DNA from 2 places in the Kitasatospora sp. NPDC114501 genome. Region 2 is predicted to be linked to the other one. Evidence: riboswitches for the same ligand, from Rfam matches in the RefSeq annotation. Region 2 holds a riboswitch; the other holds the start of a gene.
The links. Region 2 has a riboswitch for glycine ahead of gcvP (aminomethyl-transferring glycine dehydrogenase). Riboswitches for the same ligand answer to the same signal wherever they lie in the genome.

Region 1: linked by a shared signal. The riboswitch ahead of gcvT (glycine cleavage system aminomethyltransferase GcvT) and the one ahead of gcvP (aminomethyl-transferring glycine dehydrogenase) in region 2 are both predicted to bind glycine.

What each region holds. Positions count from the first base shown of each region.
Region 1 covers NZ_JBVKDS010000002.1:508,467-513,468, reverse strand. Annotated here, with positions in the region: gene ACZ7RU_RS05740 (enhanced serine sensitivity protein SseB C-terminal domain-containing protein) at 1-215, opposite strand, end outside; gene ACZ7RU_RS05735 (enhanced serine sensitivity protein SseB C-terminal domain-containing protein) at 332-1,135, opposite strand; glycine riboswitch at 1,346-1,446, shown strand; gene gcvT (glycine cleavage system aminomethyltransferase GcvT) at 1,677-2,798, shown strand; gene gcvH (glycine cleavage system protein GcvH) at 2,899-3,282, shown strand; gene glyA (serine hydroxymethyltransferase) at 3,359-4,627, shown strand; gene ACZ7RU_RS05715 (L-serine ammonia-lyase) at 4,790-5,002, shown strand, end outside.
Region 2 covers NZ_JBVKDS010000017.1:221,703-226,704, reverse strand. Annotated here, with positions in the region: gene ACZ7RU_RS29660 (DNA polymerase IV) at 1-4, shown strand, start outside; gene ACZ7RU_RS29655 (MFS transporter) at 147-1,643, opposite strand; gene ACZ7RU_RS29650 (PRC and DUF2382 domain-containing protein) at 1,805-2,989, opposite strand; glycine riboswitch at 3,214-3,316, shown strand; glycine riboswitch at 3,318-3,450, shown strand; gene gcvP (aminomethyl-transferring glycine dehydrogenase) at 3,555-5,002, shown strand, end outside.

The DNA of each region.
Region 1 (5,002 bases), on a different contig from region 2:
TGCGCGTCCGGGCTGCCCGGCGTGCCGTGCCACAGCAGCATCCAGACCTGGCCGTCCGCCAGCGCGTGCAGCAGCCGCTCGTACGCGTCGTAGCGCTCCGGCGCGACATCGCGCAGGGCGCGCTCCAACGCGCCGGGATCAGCTCCCGGGCGCCCGGCGGCCGGTGCCTGGCCCCAGGCCCCCGGCACACCGCCCGCTCCCGTTCCCGCACTCATGCGCCCACCTCGCCGCGCCTCTTTCCCTCAACCCGCCGGCCCGTCGGCCGTCTGCACGCACCCTATGGCGCGGCACCGGCCACCGCCACGGCGACGTGCCTCTGATACGAACCCGCTCACGCCCGCGTGTAGAAGGGCAGTACCCGGGTGAGCAGCCACTCGACCACCGGGTCGTCGGCGAGGTCGAGCAGTACGAGGTGGACGCCGCCGGGCAGCGGCGCGGTTCCCAGCGCTCGGCCGAGCGCGTCGTTCACCGCGGCGGGATCGGCCGGTGCCGCCGGGTCCAACTGGACGCCCACGAACATCACGGTCGGCTCGCCCTCGATGCTGGCCAGTGCCCTGCGGGCGGTCAGCACCCCCGGCAGCGCCGAGAGTTCGGCCCGGCAGGCGGCCAGGAAGTGCTCCGGGTCCTCCCCCGGCACCGGCTCGCGCAGCGCCACCCGCCCGCCGGTCGGCGCCTGGGCGTCGTCGGCGCCGTCCCAGCGGTCCCCGCAGGGGCCGCGGCGCAGCTCGGCGACGCCCTGCGGCGGGACCGGCAGGCCCACCGCCGCTTCCGGGTTCACCGCGATGCCCACGCCCAGCGGCAGCCCGCGGGCGAACTCCCACACCGGCGCGATCGCGAAGGCCATCCCGGGCGCCTGCTGGAGGAACACCTCCTGCGAGGAGAACACCGGTACGTACGGGTCGCCGCCCAGCTCGATCGTCGGCAGGTCCAGCGACTGCCCCTGCGGGTCGCCCCCGGCCGGCAGCGGCACCCACACCTGGCTGCGCGCCAGCACCTCGATCACCCGCGGCGTCGCGCCCGGGTCGCCCAGGGCCGCGGTCAGCACCTGCTCCAGCTCGTTGGCCGGCCAGGAGCCGCCCGCCGGCGCCTCCTCCGGTCCGCCCCACCCCTGCTGCTGCTCCACCGGGTACCCCATGCGCCGCCGATTCCGCCCTCTGCCGTTCGGCCGCCCTCTGCTGCGCCGACGCGCAGCAGTCTAGAGGCGCGCGGGGGCGGGGTCAGGACTCGTGTTCGGGTCCCGCGCGGTGTGACCGGGTCCCCCCTCCCCTCGTCGTCCGGGACGTGCCATGATGTGCGCGTCCGACGGCATGCGCCGCGGGCCCCCAACAACTCCACACCGGCCGCTCGAACCCGCGCGGGAGAGCCCGGAGTGCCGTCAGGCACAGCCGGCGCCGAAGGAGCAAGTCCTCCCCGGAATCTCTCAGGCACCCCTACCGCACGGGTTAGGCACATCTGGAAAGCGGCGCCCGGCCCTGTCGTGCGCCCACCCACGGTGCAAGCCGCCATGCTGTCCCCCAAGCTGGAAACAGCTGCGGGCAGGTGGGCGGTGAAGCTCTCAGGTTCGACGACAGATGGGGAGACCCACGCCGCCGCATGCCCGCGCGCAGGGTCGGCCCCCGAGCGGGTCCGGTCCGGCGCGCGCACCCCTGAGTGCCCCGACCGAGGAGTTCCTGGCCATGTCGTCCCTCCGCCTGACCGCGCTCGACGCGCTGCACCGCGCCCTCGGCGCGACCATGACCGACTTCGCCGGCTGGGACATGCCGCTGCGCTACGGCAGCGAGCGCGAGGAGCACCTCGCGGTCCGCACCAAGGCCGGTCTGTTCGACCTCTCGCACATGGGCGAGATCACCGTCACCGGCCCGCAGGCGGGCGAGATGCTGGACCACGCGCTGGTCGGCTTCGTCTCCGCGCTGGGCGTGCTGCGCGCCCGCTACACCATGATCTGCGCCGAGGACGGCGGCATCCTGGACGACCTGATCGTCTACCGCCTGCGCGAGGACGCCTTCCTGGTCGTCGCCAACGCCTCCAACGCCCAGCTGGTCCTCGACGAGCTGATCGCCCGCGCCAAGGGCTTCGACGCCGTCGTCACCGACGACCGCGACACCTACGCGCTGATCGCCGTCCAGGGCCCGGAGGCCACCGGCATCCTGGCGAAGACCACCGACGCCGACCTGCCCGGCCTGAAGTACTACGCGATCCTCCCGGCCCAGGTGGCCGGCCGCGACGTGCTGCTCGCCCGTACCGGCTACACCGGCGAGGACGGCTTCGAGATCTTCTGCCACCCGGTCGACGCCGAGCCGGTCTGGCAGGCGCTGACCGCCGCGGGCGAGGGCCACGGCCTGGTCCCGTGCGGCCTGTCCTGCCGCGACACGCTGCGCCTGGAGGCCGGCATGCCGCTGTACGGGCACGAGCTGTCCACCGACCTCACCCCGTTCGACGCCGGCCTGGGCCGGGTCGTCCGCTTCGACAAGACCACCAACGAGGGCGCCTTCATCGGCCGCAAGGCGCTGGAGCAGGCCGCCGCCGCGGCCGAGACCAACCCGCCGAAGGTGCTGGTCGGCCTGGTCTCCGAGGGCAAGCGGGTGCCGCGCGCCGAGTACACCGTGGTCTCCACCGACGGCGAGCCGATCGGCCGGATCACCTCGGGCGCGCCGTCCCCGACCCTGGGCCGGCCGATCGCGATGGCCTACGTCGACGCCGCCCACGCCGCCCCCGGCACCACCGTCGCGGTGGACGTGCGCGGCCGGCACGAGCCCGTCCAGGTCGTGGCGCTGCCGTTCTACAAGCGCGCCCGCTGAGCCCCGCCGGGCCCCCGGTTTTCCCCATACACGCACGTCGCGGCCGTCCGCGCGGCGGCCCGCTTCGTCGTACCCGCTTCCCATCCTGGAGAATGACGCCATGAGCAACCCCCAGCACCTGCAGTACACCAAGGAGCACGAGTGGCTGACCGCCGCGGACGCGGAGGGTGTCTCCACGGTCGGCATCACCGCGCACGCCGCCGACGCGCTCGGTGACATCGTCTACGTGCAGCTCCCCGAGGTCGGTGAGACCGTGACCGCCGGCGAGACCTGCGGCGAGCTGGAGTCCACCAAGTCGGTCAGCGACCTGTACTCCCCGGTGACCGGCGAGGTCACCGAGGTCAACCAGGACGTCCTGGACGACAACGCCCTGGTCAACAGCGCCCCGTTCGAGGGCGGCTGGCTGTTCAAGGTGCGCGTCGAGGCCACCGACGAGCTGCTCAGCGCCGACGAGTACGACGCGCTCACCAACCCCCAGGGCTGATCCCCCGCCAGGGGCGGTCGCGCGGCGGCCGCCCCGCCCCGGCCCCTTTCCCTCCTCCTCCCGGGAAGACCACACCATGACGGTTCTCAACCAGTCCCTGCACGCCCTCGACCCGGAGATCGCCGCCGCGGTCGACGCCGAGCTGCACCGCCAGCAGACCACCCTGGAGATGATCGCCTCCGAGAACTTCGCCCCGGTGGCGGTCATGGAGGCCCAGGGCTCGGTGCTCACCAACAAGTACGCGGAGGGCTACCCCGGCCGCCGCTACTACGGCGGCTGCGAGCACGTCGACGTGGTCGAGCAGATCGCGATCGACCGCATCAAGGAGCTGTTCGGCGCCGAGCACGCCAACGTCCAGCCGCACTCGGGCGCGCAGGCCAACGCCGCCGCGATGTTCGCGCTGATCCAGCCGGGCGACACCATCCTGGGCCTGTCGCTGGCCCACGGCGGTCACCTGACCCACGGCATGAAGATCAACTTCTCCGGCAAGCTCTACAACGTGGCCGCGTACCACGTGGACGAGAAGACCGGCCAGGTCGACATGGCCGAGGTCGAGCGCCTCGCCAAGGAGCACCAGCCGAAGCTGATCATCGCCGGCTGGTCGGCCTACCCCCGCCAGCTCGACTTCGCCGCGTTCCGCCGGATCGCCGACGAGGTCGGCGCGCTGCTCATGGTGGACATGGCGCACTTCGCCGGCCTGGTGGCCGCCGGGCTGCACCCGAACCCGGTGCCCTACGCGGACGTGGTCACCACCACCACCCACAAGACCCTGGGCGGCCCGCGCGGCGGCGTCATCCTGTCCAAGGCCGAGTTCGCCAAGAAGATCAACTCCGCGGTCTTCCCCGGCCAGCAGGGCGGCCCGCTGGAGCACGTGATCGCCGGCAAGGCGGTCGCCTTCAAGGTCGCGGCCTCGGAGGAGTTCAAGGAGCGCCAGCAGCGCACCCTGGACGGTGCCCGCATCCTCGCCGAGCGCCTGCTCCAGGCCGACGTGGCCGAGGCCGGCGCGTCCGTGCTCTCCGGCGGCACCGACGTCCACCTGGTCCTGGTCGACCTGCGCAACAGCCAGCTCGACGGCCAGCAGGCCGAGGACCGGCTGCACGAGGTCGGCATCACCGTCAACCGCAACGCGATCCCGAACGACCCGCGCCCGCCGATGGTCACCTCGGGCCTGCGCATCGGCACCCCGGCCCTGGCCACCCGCGGCTTCCAGGCCGAGGACTTCCGCGAGGTCGCCGACATCATCGCCGAGGCGCTCAAGCCCGCCTTCGACGAGACCGTCGCCGACGCCCTGAAGGCCCGGGTCACCGCCCTGGCCGAGAAGTACCCGCTGTACCCGAACCTCTGATCACTCCGGTGATCGTTCGGGCGGGGTGACCGGCCTCACCCCTCCGGCGTACCAGGCACCCCGGGGCACCGCGCACACTGGACTGTGCGCGCGGTGCCCCGTCCCGTGTCGGCCCCTCCCTGCCCGCAAGTCCTTCCACGAGACCAGACAAGGACGTCCCCCGTGGCCATCAGCGTCTTCGACCTCTTCTCCATCGGCATCGGCCCCTCGAGCTCCCACACCGTGGGCCCGATGCGCGCCGCCCGGATGTTCGCCCGCCGACTGCGCTCCGAAGGCCTGCTGGACCGGGTGACGGGCGTGCGCGCGGAGCTGTACGGCTCGCTCGGCGCCACCGGCCACGGCCACGGGACCCCGAAGGCCGTCCTGCTGGGCCTG
Region 2 (5,002 bases):
CTGAAACGCGAAGCGGCCCCACCCGGTGGGGGAGTACCGGGTGGGGCCGATCACCGTGCCGGACCCCGTACGTTCGTGATGCCCTCGCGACGTACGGAGGCCGGGGCCCCGCGCCCTGTCCCTGAGCGCGGGGGCCGGACGCCTCGTCAGGCGTCGGTCTTGACCAGCGTGGGGCTGGAGTCCTGCTGGGCCGAGCCGCCGACGGCGGTCGGGGTGGCGGCCGACTTGGAGCCGCGGATCAGGAACGGGACGACGCCGGCGACGATGCAGACGACGGCCGCGGTCCAGAACGCGTGCTTGTAGGCGTCCAGGGTGGGCAGGGAGACCGGGATCTGCGGCGGCAGCTTGATCAGGTCGCCGGTCAGGATGGCGGCCATGACGGCGGTGCCGATCGCGCCACCGACCGTGCGCAGCACGGAGTTCATGCCGTTGGCGATGCCGCTCTGCTCGGCCGGGACGGCGCCGTTGATGTAGGCCGGCATCGCGGCGAAGGCGAGGCCGACGCCGAGGCCGAAGATCGCCGAGGCGGTGTAGATGTCACCCTCGCGCCCGTGGCGCACGGCCAGGTAGGCCATCGCGACGGCGCCGAGGACGCCACCGAGGACCAGCGGCAGGCGCGGGCCGCGACGGGCGATCAGCAGGGCGCCGACCGGGGCGGCGACCATCGAGCCGATCGCCGACGGCAGCAGCATGATGCCGGCGTGCAGCACGGTGGCGGTGAAGCCGTAGTGGGCCAGCTTCTCCGGGGTCTGGGCGAAGTTGCTGATGACCATGAAGGAGCCGTACATGCCGAAGCCGATGAGCAGGCCGGCCATGTTGGTGAAGGCGACGGCCGGACGGGCCATCATCTTCATGTCCACCAGCGGGTGCGCGACCTTGGTCTCGATAATCCCCCAGACGAGGGCGACCACGGCGGCGACGGCGAACAGGCCGAGCGTCTTGTTGGAGGTCCAGCCCCAGTGGTTGCCCTGGCTGACCGCGACCAGCAGTGCGGAGAGCCAGCCGGCCAGGGTGATCGCGCCCAGCGGGTCGGCGCCGCCCTCCTTGTCGGTGACCGGGTCGGTCGGGACGCGGAAGGCGACCAGGGCGAGCGCGAGCAGGCCGAAGAGCAGGCCCATCCAGAAGATCGACTTGTAGGCCCAGTGCTCCAGCAGGAGGCCGGTGGCGACCAGGCCGAGGCCGGAGCCGACGCCCATCGAGGCGCTGATGGCGGCGACACCGCCGGTCACCTTCTGCCTGGGCAGCTCGTCACGGACGATGCTGATCGCCAGCGGCAGGACGCCACCGCCTGCGCCCTGGAGGACGCGGGCGACGACCAGCCAGGTGAAGGAGTGGGTGCTGACCGCCAGCGCCGAACCGGCGACCAGGCCGGCCAGCGAGATCAGCAGCATCGGCTTGCGGCCCCGGAGGTCGCCGAAGCGACCCAGGAGAGGAGTCAGCACGGCTGCGGAGAGCAGGTTGGCGGTCATCAGCCAGGTGATGCTGGACGCGGAGACGTTCAGTTCCCTGGCCAGCGAGGGCAGGATCGGGACGACCGCGGTCTGCACCACGCTGAACGACAGCATCGCCAGGATGAGGGCCGGCAGGACCCGGGAGCTGCTCTGCTTCTCGGCCGCGGTGGTGGGCTGTGGTGCCTCACTCACGGTTGCTTCCTCTCGTACATAGTGAATGAACTGAAGTAACCATGCAGGGTGATACTTCAGAGTGTCAAATATCGAGTGGTTAAGCTTTGGCAAAGAGGAACGGTCGGGTACGCGCCAAGGGGCCCCGGACGGTGTCCGGGGCCCCTTGGCGCGGGGGGCTGTCAGACGAGCGGCCGTAGCGGGGCCGGGCGGGACGAGGCCGCGGCCGGGGTCGAGTCGGTCGGCGAGCCGGGAGCGTGGCCGGCGGTGGTGTCGTGGACCTCGACGTGCTCGCGGCGGAGTTCCTCCCGGACCACCTCCTCGGTGGTGTACCGCTCGACGATCAGGCGGACCCGCTCGATGGGGGCGAGGTGCTTGCGGACCACCGCGCGTTCCTCACGGAGGGTGACCTCCTCGACGGCCTCGGCGATGTCCTTCTCGGTGAGCGCGGCGCGTTCGGCTTCGCTGACCGGCATCCGTTCGACCCGGACGCGCTCGCGGACCACCGGGACGCGGCGCTCGACCTGTTCGGTCGTCACGTACTTGCGCAGCTTCGCGGTGCCGAGGGTGTGCCACTCGGTGGTGATCTCCAACCGCTCCTCGCGGCAGGTGATCTCGACCGGGCCGCTGGGGGCGGAGCCGGCGCTCGCGGTGGTGGTCGTGGTCGTGGTGGGGGTGGTCGCCGCCGGGGCGGGCGCGGAGGCCGGCTGCGACTGCGGCCTCGGTTCCGCGGCCGGCGCGACGGGCGGGGTGGTGGTGTGCGGGGTGGTGGTGGTCGACGGGGTGCTGAGGGTCCGCATGTCGGCCTCCGGGGCGGTCCTGGCGGTGTCGGCGGCGGCGGCGGTGAGGGTCGGGGCGGTGGGGCCGGGCGCGGCGGCGGTGGGGACCGGGGTCCTGGCCGGGGCCGGCTCGGGGGAGCGCTCGGGGGTGTGGAAGGTGAGCGGCTTGGCCGGCGCCGCCGCGGCCGTGGTGGTGGCGGCGGCCGCCGTGGTGCCGAAGTCGAGGTCGGGCTGCTTGGCGCGGCTGCCGTTCTCGCCGTTCGGACGGCCGTCCATCGGGGTGTCGAGCCCGTAGTAGCGGTAGAGCTGGAGCTCCTGGGCGGGGGACAGGTGCTGGCCGACGCCGAAGTCCGGCGACTCCTTCACCAACGACTTGTCGTACGGCACCCGGAGTTCCTCGCCGGAGAACTCGCTCGTGGTCAGCGGGACGAAGGCGTCCCGGCCGAAGATGCCGGTCCGGACCGCGGCCCACTCCGGCCGGCCGGTGGCGTCGTCCAGGTAGACCTCGTCGACCGTGCCGATCTTGTCTCCGTTGCGGTCGACGGCCTTGTGACCGATGAGGTCCCGTGGGTCGATGTCGGTCTGCACTCTTTCCTCCCGTGCGCTGAGCCTGCGGAAGTCCCGCAGAAAGGCGGCCGGAGCACCCGTTCCGGTCGCCACTTCACACCAAAAGCCATGAATCGGACGGTCGCGACCGGGGTGCGCCCGGACGGGCGGCGCGCTGGACCGTCCGGGGGACGCGCGTAGACCTCGAGTGACCTGACGCACCCGTGATCGGGGGCCCTCCCGCTGGTACCCTGGGCGGCGACCGCAGAGCCCGCTCGGGAGAGTCTCCGACACGAAAACCGCTGGTCGGGGCGCCGAAGGAGCAACTCCTCCCCGGAATCTCTCAGGCATCCGTACCGTGTGGGGTAGGTCACTCTGGAAAGCAGGGCAGGAGCGTCGGCATGGGAGCCGGCGATCACCTCCCTCACCGACGGTGCAAGCCGGCGGGGCGCCCACAGCGCTCCGTGCGGGTGAAGCTCTCAGGTCCCGATGACAGAGGGGGAGGCCTGTCGGGTCCGCCCGCCCCGGTTCGTCCGCTGTGCGCAGTGGTGTCGACCGGCCGGCGTGCGTACCCCCGCCGGTCCGTGACCAGGAGGCCTCGACCACCATGAACGCCCAGCCGAACGCGGGACGCCCCACCAGCGCCTCGACCCTCACCGAGCTTGAGCTGGCCAGCCCCTTCGAGAACCGCCACATCGGCCCCGACGCCGCCGCGCAGGAGAAGATGCTGGCGTCCGTCGGCTACGGCTCGCTGGACGAGCTCGCGGCCACCGCGGTGCCCGAGGCGATCCGTTCCATCACCGCCCTGGACCTGCCCGCGGGCCGGACCGAGGCCCAGGTCCTCGCCGAGCTGCGCGAGCTGGCCGGCCGCAACCAGGTGCTCCAGCCGATGATCGGCCTGGGCTACTACGGCACCTTCACCCCGCCGGTGATCCTGCGCAACGTCATGGAGAACCCGGCCTGGTACACCGCCTACACCCCGTACCAGCCGGAGATCTCGCAGGGCCGGCTGGAGGCGCTGCTCAACTTCCAGACCGTGGTCTCCGACCTGACCGGTCTGCCGACCTCCGGCTCCTCGCTGCTGGACGAGGGCACCGCGGCCGCCGAGGCGATGTCGCTGGCCCGCCGCGTCACCAAGGTCAAGGGCGGTGTCTTCCTGGTCGACGCCGAGACCCTGCCGCAGACCGTCGCGGTGATCAACACCCGCGCGGTGCCGACCGGCGTCGAGGTCGTCGTCGCCGACCTGTCCGAGGGCATCCCGGCCGAGATCGCCGAGCGCGGCGTCTTCGGCGTGCTGCTCCAGTACCCCGGCGCCACCGGTGTGGTCCGCGACCTCACCCCGGTGATCGAGCAGGCGCACGGCCTGGGCGCGGTCGTCGCGGTCGCCGCCGACCTGCTCGCGCTGACCCTGCTCAAGTCCCCGGGCTCGCTGGGCGCCGACATCGCCTGCGGCACCTCGCAGCGCTTCGGCGTGCCGATGGGCTTCGGCGGCCCGCACGCCGGCTACCTGTCGGTGCGCGCCGAGTACGCCCGCTCGCTGCCCGGCCGCCTGGTCGGCGTCTCCGTCGACGCCGACGGCAACCGCGCCTACCGCCTGGCGCTGCAGACCCGCGAGCAGCACATCCGCCGCGAGAAGGCCACCAGCAACATCTGCACCGCCCAGGTGCTGCTCGCCGTGATGGCCTCGATGTACGCCGTCTACCACGGCCCGGACGGCCTGGCCGACATCGCCCGCCGCACCCACCGCTACGCCGCCGCCCTCGCCGAGGGCCTGCGGGCCGGCGGTGTCGAGCTGCTGCACGGCGAGTTCTTCGACACCGTCACCGCCGTCGTCCCGGGCCGTGCCGCCGAGATCGCCGCCGCCGCCCGCGCCAACGGCATCAACCTGTACCAGGACGGCGAGGACCGGATCTCCGTCTCCACCGACGAGACCACCACCCGCGAGCACCTGGCCGGTGTCTGGGCCGCGTTCGGCGTCCCCGCCGTCGAGGTCGCCGAGGCGGCCGACGCGCTGCCCGCCGCGCTGCTGCGCGAGGACGAGTACCTGACCCACCC